DNA from 3 places in the Alcanivorax sp. NBRC 102024 genome. Region 1 is predicted to be linked to each of the others. Evidence: predicted binding sites of a transcription regulator. Region 1 holds the regulator's gene; each other region holds the start of a gene.

Region 1 (3,279 bases):
TGCCGACACCGTTATCACTCACCGCCAGGTGTGCGCCACGCTCATCCTGCCACCAGTGAATACGGATCTGGCCACCGGCGGGGGTGTACTTGACCGCATTGGTGATCAGATTGCCGAAGGCGCTCTCCAGCTCCGCCGGGTTGGCAATCAGGCGGGCTTCTTCGGGCACGTCCAGCTCAATGCTGTGGCCCTTGTCGGCGCTGATCGCCAGGGCATTTTCGCGCATGCGCTTGAGCATGCCGTGGACAGGGACCGCCTGGCTGAGATTGTCCGCATTGGTGCCCTCCAGCCGTGCCAGCAACAGCAGGTCCGAGACCAGGGCTTCCATACGGTTGGACTGGTTGTCCATCTGGGTGAGGGCCCGCCGTAACCGGGACTGTTCCTCCGGCACCGTGTCCAGCAGGGTTTCCAGGTAGCCCTTGAGCACGGTCAGTGGGGTTTTCAGTTCGTGGCTCACGTTGGCCACGAAATCCTTGCGCATCTGTTCCAGATGATGGATCCGGGTGACATCCCTGGCCATCATCAACTGCTCGCCCACCCCAAATTCGGTAATGCGAAATTGCAGGATGCGGTTGTCGTCCACCGGCGAGGGAATCTCCAGCGCCTCGCGGAAATCCCCCTTGCTCAGGTATTCGGTGAATTTCGGATGGCGCACCAGGTTGGTCAGCGGCTGGCCCAGATCCTGGCGGGCGTTGAACCCCATGTAGCGTTCCGCAGCCTGGTTCCAGTATTCCAGGTAGCCGTGCTGGTCAATCAGAATGACCACATCTTCCAGGGCATTCACCGATTGCTGGGCACGGTGAATGATGCCCTGCAGATTTTCCTGGGCGCGGCGTTCTTTCTGGAAAAGGTGCTCAAGGCGGGTGTAGAACTCCCCCCACAGCCCGATGCTGTCCGGGGGTTCGGTGTGGTCATCGCGCACCAGCCAGCTGTACAGACCAAACAGCTGCCGGGTGCTCCAGATGATGTAGCCCAGCAGACCGACCACCAGTGGCCAGATGTGGCCCACTGCCAGCGCTGCCGCAACGGACAGCAGGATCAAGCCGACTATGCGATTTACTTCCTTGGCCAGACTGGCTTTCATGATCTCGCTTCCACCGCCCCGTTGCGGCTACGTGGGTGCATTCACCGTCACCGATCCGCATTGCATCACCTCTGGGGATTGCGCGCAACGCGCCATGCGGACCGGATCGCTTCAGCTTGCCTTGGCGGATTTTACCGAAAAACGGTAGCCAGTGCCGCGGACTGTCTGGATAAAGCGGTCGTAGCCGAAGGGGGACAGGGCCTTGCGCAGCCGGCGGATATGCACATCGATGGTGCGGTCTTCCACATAGACATTGGCGCCCCACACCTGATCCAGCAGCTGGGTCCGCGAATAGGCCCGCTCCTGGTGGCTCATGAAGAATTCCAGCAGACGGTACTCCGTGGGCCCCATGTCCACCGGCTCATCGTCGGCGCTGATGCGATGGCTCACCGGATCCAGGCACAGGCCTTCCACTTCGATGGCCTTGTCTGCCGCGGTGCTGGAAGCACGCCGCAGCACGGCCTTGATGCGGGAGATCAGTTCGCGGGTGGAAAACGGCTTGGTGATGTAGTCGTCGGCGCCCACATCCAGCCCCTGGATCTTGTTGTCCTCTTCGCTCTTGGCGGTAAGCATGATGATGGGGATTTCGTTGGTGGTCTCATCACGCTTGAGGCGGCGGGCCAGCTCGATACCGGTAACCGACGGCAGCATCCAGTCCAGCAACACCAGATCCGGGCGTTCATCGACAATAATTTCGTGGCCTCGCTGGGCGTTTTCCGCCTCCAGCACATCAAAATCGGCCAGCTCCAGCGCAACGGCCACCATTTCCCGAATGGCGGGTTCGTCGTCAACAATCAGAATACGGTTACGGGACATGGCTTTCCTTCCTTGCCTGTCTGTCTGTGTTGCCCTATTAGATTGCTTTTTTGTGACATCTGTATGACAAATTGGGCGGAAACGGGCGAAAAAGCAAGGGGGGGAAGCGTTACGAGGTACGAGTCGCGCGTGACGAAAAACCGGACAATCGAGACGGGGTTGTCCGGTTTTCGGAACTCGCCACTTTCAACTCGCGGCTAGAAGTACTGGAAATACAACCCGACAAACACACACGCCCCGGCCCAGTGGTTATTGAGAAAAGCGTGGAAGCTGGGCCAGCGTTCCCGGTAACGGATCAGGCTGTGCTGGAACAGGAAACTCAGGGACATGCCGGCCAGACCCAGGAACCAGGGCCAGGAAAAGTCCAGCCGTTGCCCCACCATGATCAGGGCCAGCAGAGTCAGCCCCTGGAGGATGGCGATCATCAAGCGGTCCGCATCGCCGAACAGGATGGCGGTGCTCTTGATGCCCAGTTTCAGGTCGTCTTCCCGGTCGCACATGGCGTATTCGGTGTCGTAGGCCACGGTCCACACCAGGTTGGCCACGTAAAGCAGCCAGGCGATTTCCGGCACGGCACCGGTTTCGGCGGCAAAGGCCATGGGAATGGCCCAGCTGAAGGCGGCGCCGAGAAACAGTTGCGGCATAAAGGTGAAGCGCTTGGTAAAGGGGTACAGCACCGCCAGCCCCAGCCCGCCGAAGGACAGCCAGAACGTCAGTTCATTGAGAAACAGCACCAGCACAAAGGCCAGCAGCCCCAGCCCGCAAAACAACGCCAGGGCTTTCTTGGCGCTGATAGCACCGGTGGCCAGCGGACGGCCTTTGGTGCGTTCCACATCGCCGTCGAAATCCCGGTCGGCAAAGTCGTTAATCACGCAGCCAGCGGCACGCATGATGATCACCCCGAGAATGAAGATCACCACGGTCTTCAGGCTGGGCGTACCGTTCCCGGCAATCCACACCGCCCACAGGGTCGGCCACAACAGCAACAAGGTGCCGATGGGGCGGTCCAGCCGCATCAACTGAATGTAGGGCCAGAGCGACGGGTAGCGTTGTTCAACGAAGGCAAACATGGGACATCCGGTTGTCAGGGGCGGGGGTAAGTTTCAAGTTGAAAGTGGAAAGTTTCAAGGCGCGAATCGAATGGGTAGCCAATCGAGATCGCCGATAACGCGCCGCCGCGCAAGAAGAGATCATGAATCGCGGCCCGCATGGTTTGGCGGTAGCGTGATCTTACCGGTCGTTGCTTCAGAAGGCGTCAAGTATGCTTGACATTCGAACAAGAGGTTCCTAGGATTTTATGTAAAGCTCGCTTTACATATCAGGGTCTTTACAATGTGGAATACAAAACGATATCTAACTGAATTTGGCCTGAGCATGGC
Region 2 (3,279 bases), on a different contig from region 1:
GCACCTCTCTCGCTAAATCCAATGGTGTCTGTACCGGCTTGAGCAGGCCATGGTCGCTTTTGGCCAGCCACAGCATGTCATTGACCATCTTGGCCAGTCGTTCCTGCTCTTCCAGATTGGAGTACAGAAGCTCACGATACTCCTCGGAGGCTCTGGCCTTTCCCAGCCCAACCTGGGTCTGGGTGATAAGATTGGTGAGCGGTGTCCGCAATTCGTGTGCGATGTCGGCCGAGAAATGCGATAGGCGAGTAAAGCTGTCTTCCAGCCGCCCGATCATGTGATTGAACGAGATTACCAGGCCCTGTAATTCCGATGGCACCGAGGCGGGGTCGAAGCGCACATGGAGTCGGTCGGCCTGGATGTCTCCCATCCTGTCGGATAGCCTGCGCAGGGGAGCATGGGCCTGATGAATGCCATACCAGGCGGCCAGAAGGGTAATAGCACCGGCTAGGGTCATGATAAGCCACAAAGCACGGCGAAAGCTTCGCAGAAACTCCAGGTGGAAGCCCATGTCAATCGCCGTAGTGATTGAGTAGCTTCGGCCCCCGACTTCAACGTCAGAGACTACACCCCGGAAGGTCTTATCGCCGTCCTGCCAGGTTTGCACGTTTTCTACGTTAATTTCGGAGGTGGGGGCGAGCGTGTCGGTTACTTGAGTCAGGTTGGCTCCTGGCATGCTGTAGATAATGTCGCCTTGCGCCTTTCGAACCTGGAAAAAGACACCGTGATGTCCGGATATGGCGTTGGCCAGGGCATCACTCTGTTGTGCGGAATCGTTGCCACCGTTCAGCAAGGTTTTGGCGACGGCTTGGGTCATCACCGCTAGTTCACCGGCATCCTGTTCGGCAAAGTGACGCTCAACGGCACTGAGGAGCAGACTTCCGATCAAGATGAGGCTGAGCCCAATCGCCAGTCCCACAAATATCATGACCCGGGCGGCCAGCGACAGTGGTGGCCGGTCAGTGATCTTCATCGTCGGTTTCCACGTCAAGCTTGTACCCCATGCCGCGCACTGTGTGAATCAGTCTGGGCTCGAAATCATCGTCAATTTTGGCCCTCAGCCGACGAATGGCCACATCGATCACGTTGGTGTCGGAATCGAAGTTCATGTCCCATACCTGGGAAGCAATGAGCGAACGAGGCAACACCTCACCACGCCGACGGACCAAAAGCTCCAGAAGGCAAAATTCTTTGTGGCTGAGATTGATCCTCTTTCCGGCGCGGGTAACGCGGTGTTTTGGTAGATCAAGGGACAGGTCGGCGATTTCCAGCTGTTCCGATAGGGTCGGTGTGGACGGCCGGCGCAGCAAGGTGCGTATTCGGGCCAGAAGTTCCGTAAAGGCAAACGGTTTTACGAGGTAATCGTCCGCTCCCAGCTCCAGGCCCTTAACACGATCATCTACCGCGTCGCGGGCGGTGAGAAACAGCACCGGCGTCTGGCGGCCAGCTTCGCGCAATGACTGCACGATGCGCCATCCGTCCACATCTGGCAGCATGACGTCCAGAACGATCAGCTCGAATGACTCCGTCATCGCCAAGTGGTGGCCGTCGAGCCCGTTGCGCGCCAGCTCGACCATAAAGCCGGCTTCGGTCAAGCCTTGGCGCAGATAGTCACCTGTCTTTACTTCGTCCTCTACCACCAGCAGTCGCATGAAGCACCTCTTCTGATCCGTATCGCGCGAGTGTAGCTGACTGTGTCCAACGACAAGGTTACACGAACATTACAAAAATGTAATGTTCGAGTCATCTGGCAGACAGGGCCTGTTTGTTAGTCTGAGACTCAGTTGCTGAAAAAACTGAATTGCCGTTCACCTTCGTTGTACTTGAGGAGTTACCCCATGACACACAAACCACTACTTTGGTTGACCACCCTGCCGGCGCTTCTGTTGGCCCTGTCAGTGCAGGCGCATGAACCTTCGGAGCATATGGAGGGGGACGAAAAACCGAACTGCTCGGAAATGAAGGAAATGGACCACTCCGAAATGGATATGGATGATCCGGTCATGCAGGCCATGATGAAGAAGTGCAAGCACCACATGGATAAGAGTGATGCCGACTCGAAGGAGTCCCAGCACAAGCACTCCGAGTCCGATGATGACGCGCCGCGTAAGTCCAATCACGACCACTAGAGCATGAAGGAGGGCACATGGCGGCCCCTGGGTTTTTGTCTTGCACCAAGTGCCTGGTCCTTGCACTCGTTTTCGCCATAGCGGCGGGCGGGGCGCTCATCTACTCGGGCTTGTATCCCGTCGGTGCGGATGATCGGCACACCCCTCTGACCTACTGGGCGCTGGAGACGCTGCGCGAGCGCTCGGTTGACCGGGCGTCGGACGAGATCGAGGTGCCAGCGGATCTGGATACGTCCGACCGCCTACTGGCGGGGGGTGCCGACTACAACGACATGTGTGCCGGTTGCCATCTCAAGCCGGGTAAGGCTCAGAGTGACTTCGCACTGGGCCTCAACCCCCAGCCACCGAATCTGACGCAACAGCATCAAGATGAAGAGGCCCTTGAGTCGCAGGCCCGAAAACGCTTTTGGGTTATTAAGCACGGTATCAAGGCATCGGGCATGCCGGCCTGGGGGCCGAACCATGATGACGAACGGATTTGGGATATGGTGGCCTTCTTGCGGCGTCTACCCGAGCTGTCGCCCGAGCAGTACCAAATCTTGACCACCCGGGGAGCCGATGACGCCAATCATCATTGACTTGGGTAATTGCGCCACGCTGGTCGCCGAAGTCAGAAGTTTTTTGCGAGAGACAAGCAGGTAACGAGATTAGAGGTTACATGATGGAAAAACCAGTAGAAGCGGGCCGTCGACGGTTTATCAAATCAGCGCTCGGGGCGGCATCGGCCCTCGCCATGGCGAGGATGGCACCGACCTGGGCGTCTCCTCTGGGGCGAAGCTATAGCGATGTCGTCAATGCGAATCCAGCGGTTGATCTGCATATTCGCCGGGCGGATATGAACATTGGTGGAAAGGTCGGCAGACCGATCACCATCAACGGCAGCATGCCCGGGCCGTTGATCAGGTTGAAAGAAGGACAGAGAGCTCGCCTGAACGTTACCAACTCGCTTGCTGATGACACCTCAATTCATTGGCACGGCATCATTCTGCCCGAGAACATGGATGGTGTGCCCGGCGTGAGCTTTCCCGGTATCAAGCCAGGAGAAACCTTTCAGTACGAATACGACGTTCAACAAAATGGAACCTATTGGTATCACAGCCACTCGGGACTGCAGGAGCAGTTGGGGCACCTGGGGCCACTGGTGATTGAT
Region 3 (3,279 bases), on a different contig from region 1:
GAATTTCGGAGTCGGGGTTGATCACACTCAGCGATACTGAGTCATTCTCCGCTTTACTCAATCGAACCTTTATCCATTTGCCCGCTAGGGTGTGCCGAATGGCGTTCGACAGCAGGTTGGAGATGGCCCTGCGTAGCATGGCGCGATCACCCATTACCCCCGGTGCCTGACCCTCCAAAGACAGGGTGATATGTTTTTCCTCCGCCAGCGCCCCGAAGAAGTCGAACAGCTCCCTGACCTCGGTGGCCAGATCCAGCGTTACCTGCACCGGTTTGAGCAGGTCGTGGTCGCTCTTGGCCAGCCAGAGCATGTCGTTAACCATCTTGGCCAGGCGTTCTTGCTCTTCCAGATTGGAGTACAGGAGCTCACGATATTCGTCCAGTGTTCTGGCCCTGCCCAACGCCACTTGAGTCTGGGTGATGAGATTGGTCAGCGGGGTTCGTAGTTCGTGGGCAATATCCGCCGAGAAATGCGACAGCCGCGTGAAGCTGTCTTCCAGTCGCTCAATCATCTGATTAAAGGCGGAGGCCAGGTCCCGTAGCTCCAGAGGCATGCTGCGAAAATCAAGTCGCATATTCAATCGGTCGGCCTGAATACTGCGCATCTCGTCCGAGAGACCGCGTAAAGGCGCGTGTCCCTGGTGTACCCCAAACCACGCCGCTAGCAAAGTCACACCGCCAGTAAGCAACATGATAATCCAGAGACTGCGGCGAAACCCTTGCAGAAAATGCAGGTGGAAGTCCATGCCGATCGCCGTGGCAATGCGATATTCCCGGCTGTCGCTGACAAACCGTGTGACGACACCCCGATAGGCATTTCCGTCAAAGTGCCAAGTAGCCAGGTTATCGGCATGGATCCGCTTAACGGGGGAAAAAGCTACTATAGCCTGCGCGAAGTCAGCCCCCGGTGTAGCGAACACCAACTGGCCACGGCCATTCCACACCTGAAAATAAACACCGTGGTGTCCCGACACCGCCTGCGACAACGCCACCGGTAACCGGAGCGGATCATCCACCCTTTGCAGGGTCTGCGCTACCGCCTGGTTGATCACGACCAACTCGTCCGCGTCCTGCTCGGCGAAATGGCGCTCGACGGCACCGAGCACCAGATTGCCGATCAATACCAGGCTGATGCCGATGGCCAACGCGACAAAGACCATGACCCTGGCGGTTAGCGAAAGCGGACGCCGCTCAGTCGCCATCATCTTCAGCTTCCACATTGAGCTTGTAACCCATGCCACGCACCGTGTGGATCAGCCTGGTCTCGAAGTCGTCGTCGATTTTGGCGCGCAATCGACGGATGGCCACGTCGATCACGTTGGTGTCGGAATCAAAATTCATGTCCCAGACCTGCGAGGCGATCAGCGAGCGCGGCAACACCTCACCCTGACGGCGCACCAGCAGTTCCAGCAGGCAGAATTCCTTGTGGCTGAGATTGATTTTTCGGCCGGCGCGCGTGACCCGGTGCCCAGGCAGATCTAGGACAAGATCGGCCACCCTGAGCTGATCCGACAGGGGTGATGCCGAGCCTCGGCGCAACAGGGTGCGCACCCGTGCCAGCAACTCGGCAAAGGCGAAGGGTTTTACCAGATAATCATCGGCGCCCAGCTCCAATCCCTTGACACGGTCATCCACGCTGTCACGAGCACTAAGAAACAACACCGGCGTCTGACGTCCCGCTTCACGCAGCGACTGCACAATGCGCCAGCCATCCACGTCGGGCAGCATGACATCCAGCACGATCAAGTCGAAGGACTCGGTCATCGCCAGATGGTGGCCATCGAGACCATTGCGCACCAGACTAACCTGAAATCCAGCTTCAGCCAGTCCTTGGCGCGAATAGTCGCCTGTTTTGATTTCGTCCTCGACCACGAGTAGTCGCATCTATGTCTCGCCCTCCACATTTTGTTTCAACCTAACGGGTTATTCCCCACAGCAAGATTACACACAGATTACATTAATGTAATGTTTGGGTCATCTGGCTGACAGGGGGGGGCAGTTAACTTGATTACACTAGGCATTACTTATGTTGATGCAGTCGGCATTCCGGTCGCTATTGCCGGCCTGTCAGATCGGGCGTGACTCGAAAACGACAGTATCATCAACAAGCACTTCGCCACGGTTGATGTGATCGAGGGCAAGGTTATGAAAAACGATATCGCTGAATTGGAGCATTGATGAAAACGTTTAGTGCGACACGCCGTCACTTCGTACAGGGGCTGGTGGCTGGCGGTGTGCTGGCAAGCTTTCCAGCCCTGCTGCACGCAGGGGGCCGTCTGGAGAACCAGACACACACCGGTACCGCGCCCGTGCTGAGCGGCCAATCGATTGATCTGGTCGTCGCCGAAACACCGGTCAACTTTACCGGCGTGATCCGTATGGCGACCACCATCAACGGCTCCATTCCGGCACCGACCCTGAGGTTGCGTGAGGGGGATGAGGTCACCATCCGGGTAACCAACCGGCTCAAGGTCCCCACTTCCATCCACTGGCACGGGATCATCCTGCCCTTTCAGATGGACGGCGTGCCCGGCATCAGCTTCCGGGGCATAGCACCGGGCGAGACCTTCGTCTACCGCTTCAAACTGCAACAGAGCGGCACCTACTGGTATCACTCCCACAGCGGTTTTCAGGAAATGACCGGCATGTATGGCGCCCTCATCGTCGAGCCGCGCGAGGGCCGCGGTAGCCGTGAGGGAGATAGGATCCGCGCCGATCGCGACTACGTGGTGCAGCTCTCCGACTGGACCGACGAGGATCCGATGTCGGTGTTTGCCAAACTAAAGGTTCAGAGTGACGTCTACAACTTCAACCAGCCCACGGTTGGCGATTTCTTTCGCGACGTTTCCACACAGGGGTTTTCCGGTGCCCTGGACAAACGCCAGATGTGGAATCAGATGCGCATGAATCCCACCGATCTGGCCGACCTTTCCGCCGCTACCTTGACCTATCTGATGAACGGCCGAACGCCAGCGGGCAACTGGACGGGTTTGTTCACACCCGGTGAGCGCGTGCGCTTGCGTTTTATCAATGCAGCCAGTAACAGTTTTTACGACGTTCGCATTCCTGGCCTGACGATGGCCGTAGTGCAGGCCGATGGGCAGAATATTGAGCCTGTCGAGGTCGATGAATTCCGATTTGGGCCGGGCGAGACCTACGACGTGCTGGTGGAACCGAAGGATGAGGCCCACACAATTTTTGCCCAAAGCATGGAGCGGACCGGTTTTGCGCGCGGCACCCTGGCGGTAGGTGACGGTTTGAGCGCGCCGGTGCCGGCGTT

What was found. Region 1 encodes PhoB, which activates phosphate uptake and scavenging genes when phosphate is short. Its sites were predicted from a motif close to TGTCATANNNNTGTCANA; they were not measured.
Region 2: a site for PhoB is predicted at 1,709-1,726, ahead of A0251_RS09445 (heavy metal response regulator transcription factor). Genes of this name have one in related genera too.
Region 3: a site for PhoB is predicted at 1,939-1,956, ahead of A0251_RS14540 (heavy metal response regulator transcription factor). Genes of this name have one in related genera too.

Annotation. Positions count from the first base shown of each region.
Region 1 covers NZ_BDAS01000001.1:461,462-464,740, forward strand. Annotated here, with positions in the region: gene phoR (phosphate regulon sensor histidine kinase PhoR) at 1-1,084, opposite strand, end outside; gene phoB (phosphate regulon transcriptional regulator PhoB) at 1,196-1,900, opposite strand; gene ubiA (4-hydroxybenzoate octaprenyltransferase) at 2,098-2,970, opposite strand; gene A0251_RS17325 (hypothetical protein) at 3,233-3,279, shown strand, end outside.
Region 2 covers NZ_BDAS01000005.1:4,644-7,922, forward strand. Annotated here, with positions in the region: gene A0251_RS09440 (heavy metal sensor histidine kinase) at 1-973, opposite strand, end outside; gene A0251_RS09445 (heavy metal response regulator transcription factor) at 960-1,652, opposite strand; gene A0251_RS09450 (hypothetical protein) at 1,839-2,129, shown strand; gene A0251_RS09455 (cytochrome c) at 2,147-2,707, shown strand; gene A0251_RS09460 (copper resistance system multicopper oxidase) at 2,791-3,279, shown strand, end outside.
Region 3 covers NZ_BDAS01000010.1:104,330-107,608, forward strand. Annotated here, with positions in the region: gene A0251_RS14535 (heavy metal sensor histidine kinase) at 1-1,219, opposite strand, end outside; gene A0251_RS14540 (heavy metal response regulator transcription factor) at 1,191-1,883, opposite strand; gene A0251_RS14545 (copper resistance system multicopper oxidase) at 2,177-3,279, shown strand, end outside.